DNA from 3 places in the Paenibacillus sp. S-38 genome. Region 3 is predicted to be linked to each of the others. Evidence: riboswitches for the same ligand, from Rfam matches in the RefSeq annotation. Region 3 holds a riboswitch; each other region holds the start of a gene.
The links. Region 3 has a riboswitch for cyclic di-GMP ahead of ACP26L_RS11670 (diguanylate cyclase domain-containing protein). Riboswitches for the same ligand answer to the same signal wherever they lie in the genome.

Region 1 (3,205 bases), 630 kb from region 3:
CCGCATGCTTCACCAGCATATGCGCACTCCCTCCGGCGGACGGATAGAGCGCTATGCCGATGCTCGGGGTCACCGACATCACCCGTCCGGCGTAAGTAAAGGGTTCGGCCAGCGCCTCAATCATCCTTACGGCGATTCGTGAGGCGGTCCCCGGAGTGATCCCGGTAAGCATAACGATGAACTCGTCGCCTCCCTGGCGGGAAACCAGGTCTTCTTCACGCACACAGTGCAGCAGCCGCTCCCCCACTTCCTGAAGCAGCATATCCCCGCAGTCATGCCCGAATGTATCGTTAATCGTCTTAAACCCGTCCAGATCCAGAAACATGACGCCCAGATGGCCAGGCCCGACTTCGGCCCTTGCGATGGCGGAGGACAGCTTTTCCTGCAGATAGGAACGGTTGAACAACCCCGTCAGCGGATCCCGGAGCGCCAACTGCCGGATGTGTTCCTCCGCCTTCTGCCGTTCGGTAATATCCCTGACGAACACGGTGAACACAGGCTTTCCATACTCCTTCGCCCGCGTCATGCTGATTTCGAGAGGAAAGGAAGTTCCGTCGGCGTGCCAGCCCGTCGTCTCGATGCGGCTGTCCAGCAGAGTGCGGATTTGGTGTTCGACGGAGATAAGGGAGCTTGACCCTCGTTCCCCGTCCGGCGCATCCGATGCGGGCGGCTCCGGCCTGCCTCTACCCGCGGGAAGCTCAAGAAGATCCGTGAGCACCAGCGTCCTGAGCTCCTCCCGTGCATATCCGAACATCCGGCCCATGGCCGGGTTGCATTCCATAATGCTCCCCTGATGATCCACCATCAGGATGCCATCCAGCGCGGATTCCAGTACAGCCAGCTTGACGGCCTCTCCTTCACGGTAGCGTCTGTCGAGAAAGTAGCCCCGGATCACAACAATGCTGAGCAGAAAAATAATGCAGTTTCCGAGAATAATCCCGAGCATATCATCCTGAAGCTTGGGGGAGCGGAGCCTCTCGTGCAGGTGCCCCGCACGGCCGAACGTCATGGCTGCCATACTGAGATAATGGAGTCCGGCAATCGCTCCTCCCATCATCGCCGCTCCGAGCATACGCCGGAGATAAGATGTCCTCGCGCTTCCCGCGGCTTGGGTACGAAACGACACAAACACAGCACCGGTCGTCCCAGCCAGCCCAATGGCAGCCCCAAGCAGCAGCAGTAATCCGTAATCATGAGCACCGCTCATCCCCATAGCGGCAATTCCTATGAAGTGCATCCCTGTCACGCCTATGAACAAGAGAAGGGCGCCGGCCCCGAGATTCCGGATTCCCGGAACGGGGCGAGTGGCATAGGACAAACCGCCCCAGGAAGCCGCAACGGCAAAGCTGGCAGAGAGGAGCATCAACCGGATGTCATAGCCGACAGCCGCGGTCTGTTCATTGGCCAGGATAGCCACAAAATGCATGGCCCAGATGCCGGTGCCGAGGATCACCCCCGCGGCCCCGAGGGATAGAATGCGGATCCGCCCCGCAGCGCCCCCGAGCCTGCGGGCCAGATCGAACGCCGAATAGGCGGACATGAAGGCGATAAGAAACGATAGGAGAACGAGATAGACATTGTAAGTTCCAGACATGATGAGCCCTCCAAACGGGGTAGGATGAGGCGGCAGATAAAGATCAATGGAAGAGAGTCCTTGCGTGGATCCGAACCAAATCAAAAAAGCCACCCTTCGGTAAGAGCAGCCGTCGATCTTGAACCTATCACCGGAAAGCACCGGAAAGAACGGTTTTACTTTCGGTAACCCAGCGGTCATTGCCCGGTGTTCCAGATTTGGAATCCTGACGGGCTTTAGATCTGTGGCTTTGCGTCCCCACCTTTCAATGGGTTTGCCTTTATCGTGATATGTAAGTGAGTAGTTCTTTATAACCTATAGTAGCATGACAAAAGCGGATTAGTCTATCGCTTTTATCCTAGTTTTTGAAGAATTTTATAGATCTTTCGAATCATATGGAAAGTTTTATGACAAATTAAAAAAGAAAGCTGCCCTCCTAAGGAGAGCAGCTGCCGAGTACCTGTTCCATCATAAAATTGGGCTACACGATAAAGTTCTGATTCTCGATATTATTGGTGACGGTCGTCGATCCGGCCTGGGAAGAAGCGCCCTGCTCGGAGCCCTGCGATTTGTTTCCGCCGCTCTTCATCATGGACTGAATGCGGTCTACGACTTGCGGAGCCGAATCGATCAGCCGCTCCAGCAGATGCGTCTGGTTATCGAGCGGAACAATCTTCACGCCCTGTTTGCCCACTACGAGAAAAGCAATCGGCGTAATGGAGACACCGCCGCCGCTGCCGCCCCCGAAGGGAAGCGCCACCTGGGCATTGTGGGATTCATGACGGGAGAGACTCGGTACGGCCGGATCCTCGGTTGTAACGAATTCGCTGCCTCCGGCTGCAAACCCGAAGCCTACCTTACTGATCGGCATAATCACGCTGCCGTCCGGCGTCTCAACGGGATCACCGACAATCGTATTCACGTCGACCATTTCTTTGATGTTTTCCATGGCCGTTTTCATAAGACCTTGAATCGGATGTTCTGTCATCGCTGTTCCCTCCTGATCAGAAGTAGTGTAGACTGACTAGCCATTCGTTAGGCTTCCCTTGATGCAGCGCACGTATTCGGCTTAATACGGGCTTTGGACTTCGCTGCCATCACCGGTTGACTCATGGGTACACCTGCAGTTATGACGGCAGAAGCACGTTCCGCCAAGCCTTGAGCCCACCCTTGACTTTCAGGATCCGCAGGAGAAGCTGAAAGCCCGCCAGCATGACATAAACCATCCGCACCCGAAAGGTGCATGTCCCTTCCACCGCAATCAAGGTTTGATTGAAGGCGGGTATAACCGCCAGCCGCGGCTGACCGTCAAGGGGAATGTAGCGGAACAGCAGCCCAAGGATAGAGGTTTTGATCCCCCAGAACGCTCCTGCCAGAAACGCGGTTTCGGCGGCATCGCCAATGCCGACTGTGGTTCTCCAATCCATCTGGGTGCACCTGACACGGGCGAGCATCTGACGCAGCCAGTCATTGAATTGAAAGCAGTTCTGAAGCAGGATTCTGATGTTCTCGTACGCCCTTCTCATCATCTCGGGACCGATGTTTCCCATCGCTTCGCCAAGAAGGCTGCCCGCATTGGCATTGACCTGCTTGGCTTGAATCTCGAAGCCTTTCTTCAGGCTCTGAAAGCGG
Region 2 (3,205 bases), 2.5 Mb from region 3:
TCTTCGCAAGGCCTTCGAGACGCTCGTCCGGCACTTCCACTACGCCGACGTTCGGATCTATAGTACAAAACGGGTAGTTCGCTGATTCTGCCCCAGCTTGTGTTATCGCATTAAACAACGTGGACTTCCCTACGTTCGGCAGCCCGACGATTCCTGCTTTCAAAGCCATATCAAGGACAACTCCTATCCGGTATTCCGCTTAGATTCTGACATTCTATTATAGCTTATTATTAGCCAGTTTGTCACGCAGTTACACTTTTTGGAACCGGGCTTATGTAAAAAAGCCGGCCCCCGCCGCGCACGGAGTCCAGCCTGCTGCGGGCATTCGCCTGTCAGGAGCGCCCTTCATCTTATTGTTCCGGCTGCCCCGAGACCCGGCGCAGCTCGTTGGCCAGCCGGTTCGCCTCGGTCCGGCTCTCCTCATCCTGCGAGGCGTAGTAGATCGCCGACAGGAAGCCGATCAGCTTGTTCGCGTCCTCCGGCGCGATCAGCACCTCGGGCTTCGGGGGCGTAACGATCGTGCAGGCCTTGAGCTCGTCGGCCACATCCTGTACGAAGTTCGCGAACGATTTGCCGAGCTGCCGCAGAGGCGTCTGCGGGTCGCTGCGCCGTGCCGGGTCCAGGATGTAGTGCCCGGTGATGTCCGTCAGCGGATTCAGACCATACCGGTTACAGGCATAAGCGAAAACCCATACGTACCTTTTGTACGATTCCGACAGATTGATGCTTCCGCCGTAGCACAACTCCACCGCACCGGCCGTATCGTTGGCATCGGTGCCATACCGCGCATTATCGGTCGTCACGTTATAGAGCACGTGATACGCCTTTTCCGCCGTGCCTGTCAGCAGGGGTATGCATTCGATAATCTGCTTGTCATCGACGAACAAATGGGCGGAGGACGCCATATCATTGCGTGTCCTTTCGTAATACGCCACGTTCGCCGCCGCGGTTGAGCTCGGATTTCCCGTATCATGGGCCACCATGAAGCGGCAGCCGGATAAGGGAAGCTTAGGCCTTCTCTGGCTGGGTCCCGTCAAGTAGCGTGGAATGATCTCGTACTTCATCAAAAAAGCCACGATCCTCACCACCTCTTCTTCTATCATACAGCATATGCTGCAAAGAGGTGGACGGTACGCGGCGCATACGTCTGGCTGTCCTGGTTATAGGTGATTCGGCTGTCTTCTCTGCCCGGCTTAGGCCTATTTAAAGACCCGCTTTGCCGTCTCTTCCCGCTTCGTGCGAAAATGCGTTTCGACCTGCTTTTTCAGAACATAAGCACGAAGCGAGTTTGCTTTATCCTTGGCCAGATCGATGAACTGGGCTCCAAAATAAAACTCTCCGTTCTCGGTTCTCTCGGTACGAGCGATTTCCGCGCGGCACGCCATTTCGACGCCGAGATCCAAATGCAGGTGCACTACAGCTCCCCTGCCGATACGAAGATCTTCGCGGATGGTAAACCCAATCCCGCTTACACTGACATTGTGCACACTGAGATCGATCTTGTCTTCAAGCAGCCGGTCGCTGCCGTCCGCCATCTGTACCGAAAGCACACGTCCGTCTTCCTTCACAGTAATCCGGGGGTTCTCCCGCTTCTCGGCAAACAAATTCCGGTTCTGCGGCGGGTTGATAATGATCAGAGCACCGTGGTCTTTAGCTACTACTGTCGATTCAAAGATATAAATACCGCCCGGGGAATAGACGGTCAGCTTGACGGTGTCTCCGAGTTCGAACACTTTATACTCCGACATTTCGATCTCCAGAATATCGCCTTCCGCATAGGTCAGAATACCGGTAGAAACGAAGCTTGCCTTCTCTACGACCGTCCGGCTGTGAAGCAGGATGCCGCTGGGGCTGTGGTACGTCTCGTCTGTAAGGCTGTAAGATGATCTTGCTGCAGCCATCTTCATCATGGGGTTGCCACCTCTCGCATGGTTATGTGTTTTCTGGGATGTAGGGGATCGGCCAAGCCAAAAAGGCCGACTCCATTCGCAAAGAGGGATCCGCCGGGGGGTTCGTGAGTCCATTCGGCGGCCAGGCTGTCATAGTCCCTGCAGGACCGTAGACCCTAAGCTTTGCGTCCCTGCCTTTCGACAGGTTTGCCGTGAAGCGAATGATTCTTATGAAATTCCTAGTCACTTAGCATCAGTTTTTAGGCACATATACCTATCATTACTCTTCATTATAGGTATGAGAACCCGATTCTTCAAGTGTTTTTTTGATCCTATCCGCCGCCATTTATTCACATGTGTATAAACGATATTAGTTATTCACACTGTTAAGGGTCTGTGGACAAGTTGGGCAATAGGGATAGAACTTGCTCTATCATGCACTTTTTTCTACAATGGACTGGGAAACGGATCGGATTATCCACAATTTTATCCACAGCGTGTTGACAAAGAATAACTTCTGCCGTCACCCTGTCCACATCAGCAGAAATGAGAGGTTTGCAGCTATGGAGGAAGAACACGTACGCTTCATGCGTGCCGCGATCGAAGAAGCACGCAAAGCCGAAGCGATACGGGAGGTGCCGATCGGGGCGGTTATCGTCCGGGAAGGCGAGATTATCGGGCGCGGCTATAACCGGCGGGAGACGGATAAGGACCCCTTGGCCCATGCGGAGCTCATCGCCATCCGCGAGGCAAGCGAGCATCTGGATGCCTGGCGGCTGCTGAACTGCCGTCTTTATGTTACCCTCGAGCCCTGTCCCATGTGTGCGGGGGCGATCGTCCAGTCGCGGATCGTTCAGGTGGTCTACGGTACGCAGGATCCCAAGGCGGGATGTGCCGGCACACTAATGAACCTGCTGCAGGAGGAACGGTTCAATCACCGGGTTGACGTTGTCAGCGGGATTCTTCAAGAAGAATGCGGCTCGATGCTGACCGATTTCTTCCGCAGGCTGCGGGCAAAGAAGTAGCCGGGCTGTCAGTTAAGAAGCAAGCATAAGGTGACGTGGGGAAGGACAAGGCGCTTGTCCTTCCCTTTGTGCTCTATCTGGCCTTCTGGCGCAGAGGCCGAAGCCAGAGCATAGCCAGCCCTCCGGCCACCAGCAGCGCAAGCACGTACCATCCATACTTGGTGACCGTGCGGGAGATCACGTCGATCGAATCCCCGAAGTAATATCCGAGCATGAAGTAACCCAGCGTCCACAAGAATCCCGTAGAGTAAGAGTAAAGTGCATACGTCCGGTAGGGCATGCCGTTGATGC
Region 3 (3,205 bases):
GATCTGGATGCGATCGTGTATCCGACCTCCGCTTACCCGGCGGCCCCGATCGGGGAGCCGCAGAACTCCGGTTCGAACACGAAGTTCAGTCCGTTCTCCGGCTTCCCTGCCGTCACGGTGCCTGCGGGCTTCACTCCGGAAGGCCTGCCGGTAGGGCTCGAGTTCCTGGGCCGAGCGTTCGACGAAGGCTTTCTGATCCGGCTGGCCTATGCCTATGAACAAGGAACGCTGCACCGCAAGCCGCCCGCCCTTCTTCCTTAATAAGAGAATCCGCTCTTCATACCAACAGACCGGCCCCCTGCTCGCAGCTGTGAGCAGGGGGCCGGTCTGTACAGCATATATTACATCATCAGGAGTGGAAGTTCAGGGAAGGCTGCCCCTGATGATCGGCTCACCGACAGAGCAGTCCGTCCCGGTGAGCTAACCGCCCCGGTAGAAGAAGCATCTCTTGCCCCCGAGCCGTTTGGCCGCATACATGGCCTGATCCGCCGCGTCGAGCAGATTAGGCATGGTCCGCGCATCCTGGGGGTATAGGGCGATGCCGACGGAAGGCGACGTTTGAATCGGCACATCCTCCAGGCGATAAGGCTTGGAGAGATGCTCAACGATGGCATTCGACAGTTCATGCACCCGCTCTATGCTGCCTGGGGAAGACAGGGACACCGCAAACTCGTCTCCCCCGAGACGGGCCATGCTCATTCCGTCCTGCTGCAGAGTGGACAGCCGTTTGGCTACGGCCTGCAGGAGCAGGTCGCCTGTGCGGTGGCCGTGATTGTCATTGATGGGCTTGAACTTGTCCAGGTCGAAATACAGGACGGCCACAGGCCGCGGCCCTGCCTCAGCAAGCTTTTGTTCCAGATCGAGCATGAAGGCCCGCCGGTTCATCAGCCCCGTCAGGCTGTCACTGCTTGCGATCCGCTCCAGCTTGCGGAGGGATTCGCTCAGCTTGTCGTTGAGCGTCTCCCGCTCCGTAAGGAAGTGGATCTGCCGGACGAGGACAAGCAGAACGGTAAGCGTCAGTCCCCAGGCGAACACATCCGTCGTCAGGCGGAAGAAGACCAAGATGACGATCAGCAGGAGCAGGCCGGTATAGGGAACCGAGAAACGGACCACCCGGCCGAGACGGCCTTCTACAGGGGCGGCATCCGGTTCATCGGAGATGGAGCGGATGCCGGCCACTGCCATCCAGAAGGCGGCGCCCGTCCAGAAGGTGTCGATCCAGGGCTCCAGGGCATCCAGGGCACGGATATCAATCAGCAGCATGTAGAGCGTGTCCCCCGACATATAGCTCAGGCAGCCGATGGTCAGCATCCGCATGGTCCGTCGGCTCATCCGCCGCTCCCCGTTCAGCAGCCAGGAGGTGAGGACGAACACCATGAGCAGAGAGGTGATCGGATAGAGGAGGTCGACGGTAATCGTGACGAGATTGAGATTCTCTTCGCCGTAATAGACCGGCTTGATCAGGAACTCCCAGCTGATCACGGCGAGACTCACCACCAGAATCAGGGAGTCGAGCAGGTAGCGGTTCTTCTCCCCTGAGCGGACCCATCCGTAGAAAGCGACCAGGTAAATCAGCGACTGGGAAACCCAGAAGATATCGGCGATACCGATCTCAGGCGGCTCCATATTCCATATCCATTCATAGGAGCCCCAGATGAGCTGAGCCATCATCTCGCAAAAGACAGATATGCCGATCAGACTCCAGAATCGCTTCTGGGGACCGGTGTGGGAGCGGATCACTTCGATCAATACACCCAAGGAGAGGGCTGGAGCCAGGATATCCATCAGATAGAGGGGGAATATGTATTCGCCGTACGCTAAGGATATGGCAGCCTGCACGGATACGAAGAGCAGGCCTAGAATCAGAAGGCGGGAAGAGTTGGCCGATGTCATGTTGGAAGCGCCCCTTTGATATCAAAAAAACCATCACCCAAGCAGGTGATGGTTGTATGCACACCACTAAGGCGGCCCGGCTGCCATAGAATGACATAGCATTCCGTAGGCCCGAAGCTTTGCGTCCTTATTTTTCAATAAGTTTGCTTTTTACAAGTGAAGTTAAGATAGATGGATTATAAATCATGATTACCTATTAATAATAAAAGACCTGCGCGTTTTCGTCAAAATGTAAAAAATGTCTATTTAGGAAAATGGGTTGTGAAATGGAATGAAATCGGGACAGGCGTGCCTTAGCTGCTGCCGGGAGCGAAAGGGGAAGCCCTGTAACTGAGGTGCCGCCGTAGACAAGACCGGCCGGATGAACGACAGCCGGAGAGGAAGGCTTCCTTCTCCGGCTGCCGGTGTCCAGCGGCTGTCCGGTATGGGACAGGCTGGTTTTTGTTATTTTTTCAAAGTGTCCTTCTTGACTTCCTCGACGAACACATCATGGGAATCGCGGGTGCTGCCCGGCTGAATCTCGACGAGCGCGTACTTCTTGTCGCCGATCATGATGACGTCCTCGACCTCCGGGAGCGGCTCCTCGAGGTACACGGTACCCAGGTATGAGTTGCTTTTCTTCAGTTTAATGTTCCAACGGAACTGCGGCTTGGCCATGTTCTAGTCCTCCTGAACTTCATATGACATTCAAGTTACCATAGTTTTTCCTAAAATAAAAGAGAAGGCGGGGCAGCCGGAACCGCGGATTCCTGCAAAAAGTACAGAAGAATGATATTTTGCGGGGGTAATCCGCGTGGGAGCGTTTGCTATAATCGGTTCAGCGGTCTGCCAAAGCTTGGTTAACCGCTTACAACGAAGACAGGGAGGTCGTTTTCAGGCATGCGATTCGTGAAAAAAAGCACGGCCCTGCTGCTGGTGGCAGCCATGGCGCTGACATGGGTTCCCCAGGGGGCGCGGGCTGCAGAGCAGGAGAGCGTGATCCGCATCAATCCCATTGAGGGGCTGAGCCCGGATTTCATTAAAGGCTCGGATGTCTCCATGCTGAGCCAGATTAAAGAAAGCGGAGGGCATTACTACGACGGCGGCGTAGAGAAAGATGCGCTGCAGATCCTGAAGGACCATGGGACGAACTGGGTGCGTCTGCGGATCTGGAACAACCCGGTGGATGAGCAGGGGAATCCGCTTGGCGGAGGCAATAACGACCTGGCGCGGACGGTGGAGACTGCTGTTTATGCAAAGGAGCTGGGCCTGAAGGTGCTGCTCGATTTCCACTACAGCGACTTCTGGGCGGATCCGGGCAAGCAGTTCAAGC

Region 1: linked by a shared signal. The riboswitch ahead of ACP26L_RS14505 (EAL domain-containing protein) and the one ahead of ACP26L_RS11670 (diguanylate cyclase domain-containing protein) in region 3 are both predicted to bind cyclic di-GMP.
Region 2: linked by a shared signal. The riboswitch ahead of ACP26L_RS00165 (PilZ domain-containing protein) and the one ahead of ACP26L_RS11670 (diguanylate cyclase domain-containing protein) in region 3 are both predicted to bind cyclic di-GMP.

The regions. Positions count from the first base shown of each region.
Region 1 covers NZ_CP187970.1:3,150,157-3,153,361, reverse strand. The annotation lists gene ACP26L_RS14505 (EAL domain-containing protein) at 1-1,594, opposite strand, end outside; cyclic di-GMP riboswitch class I at 1,755-1,862, opposite strand; gene ytfJ (GerW family sporulation protein) at 2,055-2,561, opposite strand; gene ACP26L_RS14495 (DUF2953 domain-containing protein) at 2,701-3,205, opposite strand, start outside.
Region 2 covers NZ_CP187970.1:29,849-33,053, reverse strand. The annotation lists gene ychF (redox-regulated ATPase YchF) at 1-169, opposite strand, end outside; gene ACP26L_RS00170 (peptidoglycan recognition protein family protein) at 351-1,076, opposite strand; gene ACP26L_RS00165 (PilZ domain-containing protein) at 1,200-1,910, opposite strand; cyclic di-GMP riboswitch class I at 2,024-2,111, opposite strand; gene tadA (tRNA adenosine(34) deaminase TadA) at 2,453-2,914, shown strand; gene ACP26L_RS00155 (DedA family protein) at 2,988-3,205, opposite strand, start outside.
Region 3 covers NZ_CP187970.1:2,522,869-2,526,073, forward strand. The annotation lists gene ACP26L_RS11665 (amidase family protein) at 1-261, shown strand, start outside; gene ACP26L_RS11670 (diguanylate cyclase domain-containing protein) at 421-1,893, opposite strand; cyclic di-GMP riboswitch class I at 1,961-2,051, opposite strand; gene ACP26L_RS11675 (hypothetical protein) at 2,338-2,550, opposite strand; gene ACP26L_RS11680 (glycosyl hydrolase 53 family protein) at 2,773-3,205, shown strand, end outside.